2 linked regions of the Pelodictyon luteolum DSM 273 genome follow. Each later gene encodes a partner of the first gene's protein in a complex. Links are inferred from orthologs where the notes say so. Each region holds a gene or a part of one and is shown on either strand. Other genes may lie near its edges.

Region 1 (7,636 bases):
AGCTTCTGCCGCCGTCATGGCCTGGACGGAGATGAACCTCTACGTGACAGGTACGCTCTATGCCGAGGGGGCGTCGGCATACGCCATCCGTTCGGGCATGTTCAACGGTACGGGTGGTTTTACCGACAACACCACAGAACGGGTCGACACGGTTGTGCTCGCAAGCGGTGCGGTGCTGACCGGCGGCGTCTATCTTGGTGACGGCGACGACACGCTGATGCTCAGCGGCACTGCCGATATCCAAAGTGTGCCGTCGCTTGACGGTGGGACGGGGGATGACCGGCTGGTGTTCAGCGGATGGAGCGGGTCGTTCTCAGACGCCATGCAGGGATGGGAGCACCTTGATGTAGGATCGGGCTCATCGCTCGGCATGGATGCGTTAGGGTCGTTTTCCGGTGAAGTTTCGGTGCTTGAGGGCGCTGTCCTTCGCCCGGGCGCTGCAGGGGGCCGTGACCGTATTGCGGGGAGCCTTCTGAACCTTGGGCTTATTGAGCTCCGCGACGGTAATGCCCATGGAGTCCTCACGGTGGATGGCAGCTATACAGGAGGGGGTGTGGTCGGCATGGACGTGGGTGCCGGCAGTGCGGACCTGCTCTCGGTGTCTGGTGCCGTTTCCGGTACCACCACGCTGCTGCTTTCCATCGCCCCTTCGGTGACGGAGCTTGCCGCTGCCGAGCCCTCACTGCTCATTCATACCGACACTGCCGCTGCTGCCGATGCATTTGTGGTGCAGGATGCTACCGATTACGGCCCCTATGTTGCCGGGGTGATGGTGGTGGCGGAAGCTACGGGATCGGCCGACTGGTACTACGGGGTGAGCGGGCTTCATGATGATGCGCTGACGGCGCAGGCGCTCATGCCGGTTATTGCGGGTCCGCTTGAGGATTTTGTGCCGCGCTTTTCGGACCGGAAGGCCTACGGAGGCTCATCGGGCGTTATGCCGGGGTTCGGCGGGGGGTGGACCCGGGCAGGTGAGTCGTGGAGCCGGACAGTGCTTTCCGGCGATGCCGGAACGCTCACTGACGGCACCAGCCGGTTCGTGCAGCTCGGCTGGGACCTCTGGTACGCCCTCGGCGCGAAGTCTTACCGGGGAGCGGGGGTGTTCGGGGGCACCGGCACGCAGTCTGCCAGCGTGGTTTCGACCGGGGGCCGCCCTGCCGGCGGTGTTGAGGGGACCAATTACTCCGGCGGGATCTATGCGTTTCTGGTACGGCCGCGCTCGTACCGCCTGGAAGTGGCTGCGGTGTTCGGGTACCATGAACTTTCACTGAACTATGAGATGAGCTCTCCCGAACATCTCGCCACCGGGAGCCGTATGGTGTCGGCGGAGGGGGAGCTGCAGCTGGGGCTCGGGGAAGGTCTCGCGCTCTCACCCCGGCTGCAGGCGGTCTGGCGCCATGTGGACGGGTTCGGTCTTGCGCCGCTCTCGACAGGGCCGCTTATGGTCGAGGATGAGGATGGGCTTATCGGTCTGGCGGGTCTTGGACTCACCCTCAATACGGACTGCCCGGGCTGGTACCTTGTAGCTGAAGCAACGGTGCGGGTCGATGGCTCCCCGACGAATGCCGTCCGGTACCCGTTACCCGCAGTCACGCTCTCGACTGAAGCGGAAGCGGTGCTCTGGGGCGGCAGTCTCACCGTCGGGAACCGTGCCGGCGGCATGCTGGACCCGGTATACTGGCTGAAGGCGGGTGCGCTCGGTTCGGCGGGCTCCATGGAGAGCTACCGGCTCTCTCTTGAAGCGGGGGTGAAGGTGCCGTTCTGAACCCCCGGGGTATCTGTCAGGGAGTTTTCAGCCGAGGAGCTGCTGCATCAGGCGGAGCAGGAGGTACTTTTCGTCAGGGTAAGGGGAAAGACCCTTGAGGGCGGCATCGGTGTCTTTCAGGGCCGTGATCGCCCGTTCTGCCTGGATGGAGGAAAAGGCTCCGGCGTATGAGAGGTAGCTTCTGACGAAATACTCCTGCCTGCCGTACATGCCCAGCACTTTTGCAATCTCGCCCTGCGGCATGGCTCGCACTTCAGGCTGGGCTATTTTCCACAGCCGCATGAAGAAGGTGGTAAGGTAGCGGACGATGTTGCCGAGCCCTTCCTTCTGTCCTTCGCGCTCCATGATCATCAGCGATATGCCGCTCGAGAGGCGGAGGTTCCTTCCTGCTACCGCTTTTTCCAGTTCAAAGACATTATAGGTTTTCGAGATGCCGACGCACTCGTAGACGTCTGCGGCCGTGATGCGTCGCTCGCCCTGGCGTGAGGATGCGTAGGTGGTCAGCTTTTCGATTTCCTGGCAGATCTCCCTCGAAGATGGCTGTATGTAAGCAGTGAATGCCTTCAGCGCTTCCGGGTCGAACTCCCATCCCGCCTCATGGGCGCGTGCGGCCGCGAACAGGTCGGGGGTTTTCAGGAGGGGGAAGTCGTGCCGGAACGATTTCAGGAGGCTGTAGGGCGGTTTGTCCACATCCTTTTTGTCCAGCTGTTCGGCGTCGAAGACGAGGATGGTGAACTCCGCCGGGTTTTTCATGTAGCCGGCAAACTTCATCTCATGCTGTTTCTGCTGGTCCTTGCCTACCGGCTTCTTGATCTTGTCGAACTGGCGGACGACGATGAGCTGGCGCGGGGTGAACATCGGGTACTCGGAGGCACGGGCGACGAGTTCGCCGGGAGTTATGTCGGGTCCGTAGAGGATGTGTGTGTTGGCCGCCGCCTCCGCTTCGTCAGGAAACGCCGTGCTCCGGATGAGCGCCGTGAACTCCTCCTTCAGGAAGCTTTCGGGTCCGTGAAAAAAATAGACCGGCGAAAGGCTGCCGGCAAGGATGTTCTTCTTCAGTGTTTCCATCTGCTGCGTGATGCCTCCGCCGGAGGCCGCTGTCGGCTGCCGGCGGGGCGGTCGGGGGTTGGTTTCGGGTTCAGAACGGCAGGTCGTCCTTGTCGTTTTCGATCATCGGAGCCGATGGTGCCGTCTGGGGAGGAGGAGCGTCCTGCGGGCCCTGCTGCCGTGCAGGCTGCTGGGGCGGGCTGTAGCTCTGCTGTCCGCCATCGCCGTATCCGCTGCCGCCCTCACGCATGCCGCCGAGCATCTGCATGTCGGTGACGACGATGTCGGTCGCGTATTTTTTCTCGCCGGTTTTCTGGTCGTCCCAGCTTCTCGTCTGGATGCGTCCCTCAACATAGACCTGACGGCCTTTCTTGAGGTACTGGCCGCAGATTTCGGCAAGCCGCCCCCATGCCACGATGCGGTGCCATTCGGTCCGTTCCTGCATGGCGCCGCTGCTGTCCTTGAAGCTTTCAGAGGTTGCCAGGGTGAAGTTGGCCACGGTCTGGCCCGAGGGAATGGTGCGGAGCTCGGGGTCGTTGCCGAGGTTGCCGATGAGCATTACTTTATTCAGTCCTCTTGCCATAATGATTGTTCCCCGTGTTTTGGGTTGGATTGAATGGTTTGGTGTTCCCGGAGCCCCCGGGTGCTGTCTGGAGTCGGGGGGCTTTTTATTATATAGTGCAGTATACGAGTCTCATTCCGGATAACATAGCCATACGGCGCATTTACTGCAGAATGCAAAGTGCGGTTGCCCCTCAGACCATGCGCCCGCCGTCGATGACCGGACCCTCCCGGCAGAGAAGGATGGTTTTTGTCCCGCCGTCGGGTGCGCTGACCTCCACGCTGCAACCGTAGCAGATCCCGAACCCGCATCCCATGACCGACTCGAGCGAGACTTCAGAAGCAATGCCTGCTTCCCTGGAGAATCGGGCCACCGCCCGCAGCATCGGGGTGGGTCCGCATGCGAATATCCTCGGGGTGCCTTCCGCCGTGAGTGAGGGAACGAGGGACTCCAGAAGCGCAAGCACCGTGCCGTGGAACCCTTCCGATCCATCGTCGGTGGCGAACCGGCATCCGGTGAGGCCTTCCGGGAGGAGATCGTCTTTAGTGCGCCCTCCGATGAGGTTCACGACTTTTTTCCCCATGGCGGCAAGGCGTTTTTCCAGAAAGCGCATCGGGGCGGTGCCGATCCCGCCCGACACGAGGACGGCGGTATCGTAGCCTTCTGCTCCGGTGCTGAAGCTGTTGCCGAGCGGGCCGAGCACCGACAACTCTGTGCCGGCAGCACATCGGCAGAATATTTCAGTACCCTTGCCGATCTCCTTGACCATCAGCTTGACTTGGCCGTCTCCGGCGTCGTGGATCGAGAACGGGCGGCGGAGGAGCGGCTGGGTGGTATCGTTCACCCGGACGTTGACGAAGTTCCCGGGCTCCGCGGTGAGGGAGATTTGGGGGCAGTCGAGGGTGATGAGGGTGACGTCGCGGCTGATACGCCGCGATGCGGCAACGGTCGCCCTGATGTCGGTGATTGAGCTCTCTCGGGGCATGGCGGGGTTCGGTTTCAGTTGGCGGACGGCCTGTCGTCCGCAGTCGGTGCTTGTCATCTTAGAAGGGTAATTAATGCAGGGGCGTCAACATTTGCAAGCCCCGCCAGCGGGGAAGTATCTTCTCCATATCTTTTGCAGAGTCCTTTGAGAGTTATATCTTTCAATCTTTGATTTTCATCCATCAATACCAATGTCCGGTTCATGCGAATTCTAACATTTACGGGTAAGGGCGGTGTCGGAAAGACCAGCGTATCGGCGGCAACAGCAGTCAGGCTGGCAGAACTGGGATACCGTACCCTCGTGCTCTCAACGGATCCGGCACACAGTCTTTCAGATTCATTCAATCTGCCGCTCGGCGCAGAGCCGACCAAAATAAAAGAGAATCTGCATGCGATTGAGGTGAATCCGTATGTCGATCTTAAGCAGAACTGGCAGTCCGTCCAGAAGTACTATACAAGAATATTCATGGCCCAGGGCGTTTCGGGCGTCATGGCCGACGAGATGACCATCCTTCCCGGCATGGAAGAGATCTTCTCGCTCCTGCGCATCAAACGTTACAAGTCCTCCGGTCTATACGATGTCCTCGTGCTCGATACCGCCCCGACCGGCGAGACCCTCCGCCTGCTCTCCCTGCCCGATACCCTCTCCTGGGGCATGAAGGCCGTCAAGAACGTCAACAAGTACATTGTCCGCCCCCTGAGCAAGCCGCTCTCGAAGATGTCGGACCGCATTGCATACTACATACCGCCGGAAGATGCCATCGAGTCGGTCGACCAGGTGTTCGACGAACTTGAGGATATCCGCGAAATCCTGACCGACAATGTGAAGTCGACAGTACGCCTTGTCATGAATGCCGAGAAGATGTCGATCAAGGAGACCATGCGCGCCCTGACCTACCTGAACCTCTACGGGTTCAAGGTTGATATGGTGCTGGTCAACCGCCTGCTCGATACCAATGAGGACAGCGGATACCTTGAGAACTGGAAAGCCATCCAGCAGAAATACCTCGGCGAGATCGAAGAAGGATTCTCCCCCCTGCCGGTGACCAAGCTCCGTATGTACGAACAGGAGATCGTCGGCCTGAAAGCCCTCGAGCAGTTCGCACATGACATGTACGGCGACACCGATCCCAGCGACCTCATGTACGACGAACCGCCGATCAAGTTCGTGCGCAACGGCGACATTTACGAAGTGCAGCTGAAGCTCATGTTCGCCAATCCCGGCGACATCGACGTCTGGGTCACCGGCGACGAGCTCTACGTGCAGATCGGCAGCCAGCGCAAAATCATCACCCTGCCCATCAGCCTCACCGGCCTTGAGCCCGGTGACGCGGTGTTCCGGGACAAGTGGCTGCACATCCCGTTCGACCTCAACCATCAGGGCCGACACCAGACGGACAAGCAGTACAGCAACAAGGCCTGATGGCCTGAGCGGTTTGCTTTGAGGGAGTTTTTTCCTTAGTTTTTAAGAGTACAGACCATAAACCACAATCGCGGGAAGACCCGCTTAACAGGAGGAAGATATGTCAGAGTCCTACCAGAAACTCCGCAAGGATTTCAAGGAACTTGAGTTCACCGACCGCCTCACCTTTCTTGCCGAAAGTGCACTGCTTACCGGTCAGAGCGCCGTCGTCGGCGGCCTGGAGCTCGCAGGCACCGTGGTCGAGACGGTTTCGGGCACCGTTGGTTCCCTGCTTGATGCAACCGGAGTCGGCAGCCTCCTCGGCCGTACCGGCGGAGTAGTCGGCGAGACCATCGACCGCGTCGCCATCACCGTGAAGGACGTATCCCGTTCGGCCGGTGACCTTTACAGCGATGCTGTGAAGAACGTCGAGAACGTGACCGACAACGCAGCCAAGGCCATCGGCGATGCAGGTGTCAGCGCTTCCGAAGCTGTCAAGAACATCACCGGCTCGTTCCAGAAGCAGACAGGCAAGAAATAAGAGCTCAGCGCGCTGCTGAAAATCTTTTTGTATTTTTTAGCCGATTGCTTTAAATTGAATTAAAGTTTTCATATTCTAGTAAGTAGGTGTATTTCCAATAATAAAATTCCATAAGGAGGAATTATGAGTGGTGGAGGAGTATTTACTGATATCCTTGCCGCAGCCGGCCGCATTTTTGAGGTCATGGTTGAGGGGCATTGGGAAACTGTCGGCATGCTGTTCGATTCGCTTGGTAAAGGTACCATGAGGATCAACCGCAACGCTTATGGCAGCATGGGCGGCGGTACAAGCCTCCGCGGTTCTTCACCTGAGGTTTCGGGTTATGCCGTGCCTTCCAAGGCTGTCGAGTCGAAGTTCGCAAAGTAAGCACACACGATGTGTTTCTTTCGAGGGCAGTGTCGGCCATAGGCTGTACACTGCCTTTTTTTTGTCCGCTCCAACCCTTTTCCGCAGCCCGTCAAGTCACCCCGCTTACCCTTCCGGTTTCATTCATTTATGCACCCGTTTTTCCATTGCATCTCGGGTGAAGGTGCTGTTGCGTAAATTCCATTAGTTTTTCTATTTTAAAGGTTTCAATGCAGACTTGTCGATAACCGTGTAACGTGATCGGACCCGGGTAAATGGCCAACATCTCATTATATGTGTCCGGACAGACGGAACTTGCCGATGTCACGGAATTCTTTCAGAAGCAGCTTCTCGGCGAGGGGGAACAGCCCATCGCCTTCTTTGACGGGGTTTTCTATGAATCCCATCAGGAACGGGTCGGCAACATAGCCTTCCAGGACTACCTTATATACTCCGACCGTGCGGTATATCTCTGGGCGCGTGGCGCATCGAAGGACTATCTTGACCGCTTCGAGCTCAGCGCAGTCACAGTGAACAGCCGCAACAAGGACAGCGCTTTCGCCACCCTCAACCTCAAGATCCGCAGGGAGGAGAAGGAACCGGTCTATGTGATATTCGACATGGTCGAAATCCAGGAGGCTGAGCTTATCATCCGTATGCATACGGTCATGGAGTCGGTCATCGAGGAACATCTCGGCACCGGGTTCCGCAAGCCCGTTCCCGACGCCATCGCCCACCGCCTGCTTGACGCAGGCCGAAGCATCTGCATTCCCCGCCAGTTCACCATCGCCCTTGATGCGCCCTCTCCCTCCCAGCAGGACAGTTCAATCGGCTACGGCCAGGATCTTCTTGAGCAGTACAAGGCCTCGATCGGCTATCCTCCGGGCGAGGCACTTCCGGGACAGCAGCCGGGACAGGGCTCGCCACGCGGACAGCAGGGCAGAGGTGCCAATCAGCCGTCGGGTCCCTTTGGCGGACTCGAGAACATGC
Region 2 (5,163 bases), 1.5 Mb from region 1 along the record:
GAGGCGCTGCTGATCGAGCCGGACAAGGCTCTCCTGGTCTATGAGGTTGTAAAGGCCTGCGTAGCCGTTGGGAATGACGAAGAGTTCAAGGCCTTTCGCTTCTGCCATGAGGGCAGCGCCTTTCAGGACCGCGTTGAGTCCACCGCAGTCGCCGCCGCTCGTTAGAATGCCAATTTTTTTCACCGTATCGATCTCCTTGTGTCTCTTTAGGGGTGGATTATGATGCCCTGATTTATGTATACTGTGATGTGATCTGCCAATGCCGTATTTCCATTGGCCGGTGTTGCTGTACTGCAGTCAAAATAGATTTTTTGTGTGATTTTTCAACGCTAATTCTCCCATGGACTGGACCGATCTCTTCAGGATTGCCTGGGTGCATCTCAGGGAGCGGAAGCGCCAGACGTTCCTGACCGCTCTTGGTGTGGCAGTGGGTTCGGCCATGCTTGTGACGACCATTTCCGTTGCGAAGGGATCCTCGGCCAATGTGATCTCGAAAGTGATCGACACGGTGCCGAACGTGGTTGTCCGTGCCGAGCGGGTGAGGGTTGCTGTTCCCGACAACGTCATTTCTCCGAGGCCGGGCCGGGTGTCGATGGTGGTGAAGAATGTGACACCCGACCGCCCTCTGGTCATCAAGGACTATCTGGGCGTGGTTCAGGGCATTTCCCGGGAGAAAGGCCTGAAGGAGATCTCACCATTTGTTGAAAGCAGGGTCATCGCCCGAAACCGGAGCCGGTTCACTCCCTGCGTGGTGAAGGGCGTGGTTCCTTCGCTTGAGGCGGGCATTGCCGGCCTTGAAAAGAATCTTCTGGAGCCGAATGCCCTCGGCGAACTTGCCTATACTTCTGATGGCATCATTCTCGGAGATCTTCTTGCTGCAAAACTTCACGCATCCCATGGCGACCGGATCGTGCTTGTGAACCGCGATGGCCGCGAGTTTTCGGCTACGGTTGTAGGGCGCTTCAGCAGCGGGTTCAATGCAAAAGATGAGCGGGAGGCGTTTGTGAACCTGCCGCTCGCCCGGCGGATGGAGGATGTTGCGCCGAACGCCGTGACAGGCATCGGCCTTTCGGTGGAGGATGTGGAGCGGGCGTCGGTAACGGCGGCTGCCGTCCAGGCTGCAACAGGCTACCGGAGCGAAAGCTGGGATGAGACCAACCGCAACGTGATTGATTTCTACAACCGCAACGCGGCCATCACCCTCGTCCTCGTGGGGTTCGTCTTCATCGTTGCCGGTCTCGGGGTGTCGTCGGTGATGACCACTGTGGTGCTGCAGAAGGTGAAAGACATCGCCATCATGCGTTCAATGGGAGTGCAGGCGGGCTCTGTCACCGGAATCTTCATGCTCGAGGGGCTCATGATCGGCATTCTCGGTGTCCTGGTCGGAAGCCCGCTCGGTCATGTGATCTGCCATTTCGTTTCTTCCATCCGCTTTGCGGCGACAACGGCCGGGGTGCTGAAGGCGGATCGGATCAATATTCTGGAAACCCCCGATGCGCATCTTCTGGTGATTGCCTTCGGCATCTTCATCGCGGTCCTTTCTTCAATAAGCCCTGCACGCAAGGCTACCCGGTACATGCCGGTGCAGGTCCTTCGCGGAGAAGTCTGAAGCTGAGCCGGCAACCTTTGCCGGGCAGTGCCTCAGAGGGTTTCGATGATGCAGACGGCGTGGGCGGCAGCGCCCTCTTCACGGCCGATATAGCCGAGTTTTTCGTTGGTGGTCGCCTTCACGGACACAAGGGAAGTGTCAATATCAAGGCAACGGGCGATGTTGCGGCGCATGTCGGCGACGTAGGGGGCGATTTTCGGGGCTTCGAGCAGCAGCATGGCATCGACATTGACCGTCCTGTACCCGTTTTTCGTCAGAAGCCTGCCGACATGCTTCAGGAGAATCATGCTGTCGATGTCCTTGTACTCTGCGCTGGTATTGGGGAAGTGCAGGCCGATATCTCCGAGTGCAGCTGCTCCTAGAAGCGCGTCGCTGACGGCGTGGAGGAGCACGTCGGCATCACTGTGCCCTTCAAGTCCTTTCGGGGAGGGAATGTCGACGCCGCCGACGATGAGTTTGCGGCCTTCAGCAAAGGGGTGTACATCGATACCGATTCCAATACGCATGACGCTTCGGGGTTTTGTTGGTGTTGCAGCTGACCTTTAAGATAGGATAAATCGGTGAATATCAGAACCCTTGCCGGGGATTGGTTTTTCCCGCCGGTGACGTACATTTAATAACACGGGCTTTTCTGAAACCTATCCCTCCGATGAAGGGTCCCATGAGCATGTCCCGCTTGTCCCGACTTCAGCGTTTTTTCTGGATCGCATCCGGCACGCCGATCGAGATCATAGAAAAATATCCCACCGAGCACAGCAAGTACACGGGCATCGGCGCAACGATTTTCTTTACGGCCCTTTTTGCCGCCCTTTCCGGCGGCTACGCACTCTTTTTTGTCTTTTCCGGCAACCCTCTTGGCTCCCTCTGGGCGTTGCTGTTCGGGGTGGTGTGGGGACTTGCCATTTTCAATCTCGACCGCTACATCGTTTCAAGCATCAAGAAGACCTCGAAAGGGCTGAGGCAGTTCTATCAGGCCTCTCCGCGGCTTGTGTTTGCCGTGCTTATCGCCATCGTCATCGCCCGTCCGCTTGAGTTGAAGATTTTCGACAAGGAGATACGTGCCCGCCTTGAGGAAAAGTACCTGGCGGCCGAGCGGGCGCAGATTGCGGGGGTGCAGGATGCCTTTATGGCGAAATACGGCATGGAGGCCGGACAGCTGCAGCGGTTCCAGGGGGAGTACGATGCACTTTCCAGGGACGTGGACCGGTTGCGGGAGGAACTGAAACTGGAGGTGTTCGGCAGAAGCAGCAGCACGACATCCGGTGTTCCGGGCTACGGCACCTACGCAAAGAACAAGGAAGATGTAGTGCAGGCAAAGCAGCAGCGCCTGGCATTCCTTGCGGTGCAGGTCATCCGCCTCGAGGAGTATCTCGACAGCCGGAAACAGGCCGAAGGGCTCAACAGCCAGATGATGCTTTCTGAAGGAGAGTTTGCCAGGAAAGCCTCAACCGCCGGATTTGCAGACCGCAACTGGGCCCTTGGGGAGCTGGCCCACTCGGGGGACGACGCCAGCCGCTCATCTGCCAATGCCATAGCGTTCATCACCATGCTCTTCATCGCGCTTGAGTGCGCCCCTTTGATCGTGAAGCTGCTCAGCGATGCCGGCCCCTCGGATGTCGACGTCAGTGAAACGGAGTCACGAATCATCGCCCAGCTCACCAACACCGCGTTTCTTTCCAAGAACCGCATCATCCGCCAGTACCGGATCATGGGGTCCAAAACCGGCGGCAGGCGGCGGAGCCGGTTTCTCTCCACCCGCCAGGGCATGCGTCTGTAGGGAGCTCTGTTGGAGCCCTTTCAACCGGTGACGAGGCTGCCGCGGAAGGCTTCCATGGATGGTGCGCCGGGCGCACAGAAGAACGCCTCCATCGCCGTGGCGATCTTTTCGCCGATATCGGGCTGAACGAAGTTCATGGTGCCGATCTGCACTGCGCCGGCACCAGCCACAAGGAACTCCATGGCATCGTCGAACGAGGCGATGCCGCCCATGCCGACAATAGGGATGGATACGGCATTGTTGACCTCCCATACCTTTGCGAGGGCAACCGGCTTGATTGCCGGTCCCGAGAGGCCACCTGTCACGTTTTTAAGGAGCGGTCTGCGCTTTTTCCAGTCGATGGCCATTCCCACCAGCGTATTGATCAGCGATACGGAGTCTGCTCCGGCTTTTTCGGCCGCAATGGCGATGGCGCTGATTGATGTCACATTCGGCGTGAGCTTGATCATGAGGTGGCGACCTGTGATGCTCCTGAGTTCGGTGACGATTTCGCGGGTGGCATCGGGGCTGACCCCCATGATCATGCACTCTCCCTTCACGTTCGGGCAGGAGAGGTTGATCTCATACCCGTCAAGGCCGGGGACGGCGTCGAGGCGCGATACGACTTCGGCGTACTCGTCGATCGAGCGCCCGGCGATGTTGACGACGATCGCGGTGCCGAGTGTTTGGAGGAATGGGACTTTTTCAGAGATGAACCGGTCGATGCCGACGTTTGCCAGCCCGATTGCGTTGATCATGCCCGAAGGGGTTTCGGCGATGCGCTGCGGCGGATTGCCTGCACGCGCTTCAAGCGAGATGGCTTTGGTGACAATGCCGCCGATTTTGGACAGATCGGTGAGCCGGCAGAGCTCCTCGCCGTATGATACCGTGCCCGATGCGAGCATGACGGGGGATTTTAGGGAGAGGCCCCGACCGAGGTCGATGGCGGCCGCTGTTGCATGTTTGTTCGCCATGTCGTGCTGTTTCTGGTTGATGCCGGTTACCTGCGCAGAACACAAAAGGGGCTGCCGGTTCATGTGCCGGCAGCCCCCCTGTTTCCTGTTCCGTTCAGCTGCCCCGTGAGGCACAGCTCATTTCCCTTCTTTCGTCAGGTAGTACTGGTTTGCGTAGTCGCGGACCATGCGGTGGGTGTTGTATTCCGGTGCGATGGTGGCGATGGCGTTGCGGATTTTCTTGATCCAGCGGGTCGGGATGTTGTTGGCATTCCGTTCGTAGAATGTCGGCAGGATCTGGTTTTCCAGTACCTGGTACATCTGCTCTGCGTCGAAACGGTCCTGCTCTTCGTAGTTCTCGAAGGTTTCGCCGTGTCCGATCGACCAGCCGTTTTCGCCGTTGTATGCTTCGGGCCACCAACCGTCAAGTACGCTGAAGTTCAGTCCGCCGTGCAGGACGGTTTTTTCACCCGAGGTGCCGCTGGCTTCCATCGGCCGCACCGGGTTGTTCAGCCAGATGTCGACGCCCGAGACCATGCGCTTTGCCACGCCGAGGTTGTAGTTTTCCAGGAAGATGACCTTGCCGGTGAACTGCGGACGGCGGGAGTGCTCGACGATCTGGCGGATGAAGTCCTTGCCGGCGTCGTCGTGCGGATGCGCTTTACCTGCAAATACGATCTGCAGAGGCATTTTCGGGTTGTTGATGATCCTGTTCAGGCGGTCAAGGTCGCTGAAGATCATCGGGGCACGCTTGTAGGTTGCAAAGCGGCGTGCGAATCCGATGGTGAGGATGTCGGGAGAGAGCGTGTTCTTGTCCGAGCGCATCGCATCGTACTGGTTGTAGC

Evidence for each region.
Region 2: the proteins of PLUT_RS01365 (region 1) and PLUT_RS08260 are in contact, whole or in part, in a crystal structure (PDB 5UE9), measured with the Lactococcus lactis proteins. The link is inferred for Pelodictyon luteolum DSM 273 from one-to-one orthologs. Residues at the interface, in WP_023189152.1 of Lactococcus lactis: Leu4, Gln5, Ala47, Ser48, Met49, Leu50, Leu51, Arg52, Arg53, Met95, Leu98, Arg223, Met224, Ala225, Cys226, Ile228, Gly229, Ala230, Cys231, Tyr232, Ala233, Val235, Glu236, His237, Asn243, His244, Ala245, Lys247, Glu250; in WP_025017116.1 of Lactococcus lactis: Gly25, Phe27, Phe29, Glu32, Tyr33, Lys35, Tyr36, Lys48, Phe56, Thr60, Pro61, Arg62, Val63, Ala64, Glu65, Thr66, Ala67, Ser68, Gly69, Met70, Ile74, Gln77, Pro223, Glu251, Phe274, Ala275, Pro277, Phe278.

Annotation. Positions count from the first base shown.
Region 1 is NC_007512.1:264,567-272,202, forward strand. The notes cover bases 2,493-5,382. They hold PLUT_RS01365 (dihydroorotate dehydrogenase electron transfer subunit), read right to left. Parts: upstream 4,417-5,382; coding sequence 3,568-4,416; downstream 2,493-3,567. Other genes in these bases: holA (DNA polymerase III subunit delta), read right to left, coding at 2,493-2,833; PLUT_RS01360 (single-stranded DNA-binding protein), read right to left, coding at 2,904-3,395; PLUT_RS01370 (TRC40/GET3/ArsA family transport-energizing ATPase), read left to right, coding at 4,561-5,382. In the rest of the region: PLUT_RS01350 (autotransporter outer membrane beta-barrel domain-containing protein), read left to right, coding at 1-1,765; more of holA, read right to left, coding at 1,793-2,492; more of PLUT_RS01370, read left to right, coding at 5,383-5,781; PLUT_RS01375 (chlorosome protein C), read left to right, coding at 5,882-6,301; PLUT_RS01380 (bacteriochlorophyll c-binding family protein), read left to right, coding at 6,425-6,667; PLUT_RS01385 (hypothetical protein), read left to right, coding at 6,922-7,636.
Region 2 is NC_007512.1:1,787,323-1,792,485, reverse strand. Bases 2,374-5,163 are described here. They hold PLUT_RS08260 (dihydroorotate dehydrogenase), read right to left. Parts: upstream 4,340-5,163; coding sequence 3,407-4,339; downstream 2,374-3,406. Other genes in these bases: glgP (alpha-glucan family phosphorylase), read right to left, coding at 4,457-5,163; PLUT_RS08265 (DUF4407 domain-containing protein), read left to right, coding at 2,374-3,386. In the rest of the region: PLUT_RS08280 (6-phosphofructokinase), read right to left, coding at 1-183; PLUT_RS08275 (ABC transporter permease), read left to right, coding at 341-1,609; ispF (2-C-methyl-D-erythritol 2,4-cyclodiphosphate synthase), read right to left, coding at 1,642-2,115; more of PLUT_RS08265, read left to right, coding at 2,271-2,373.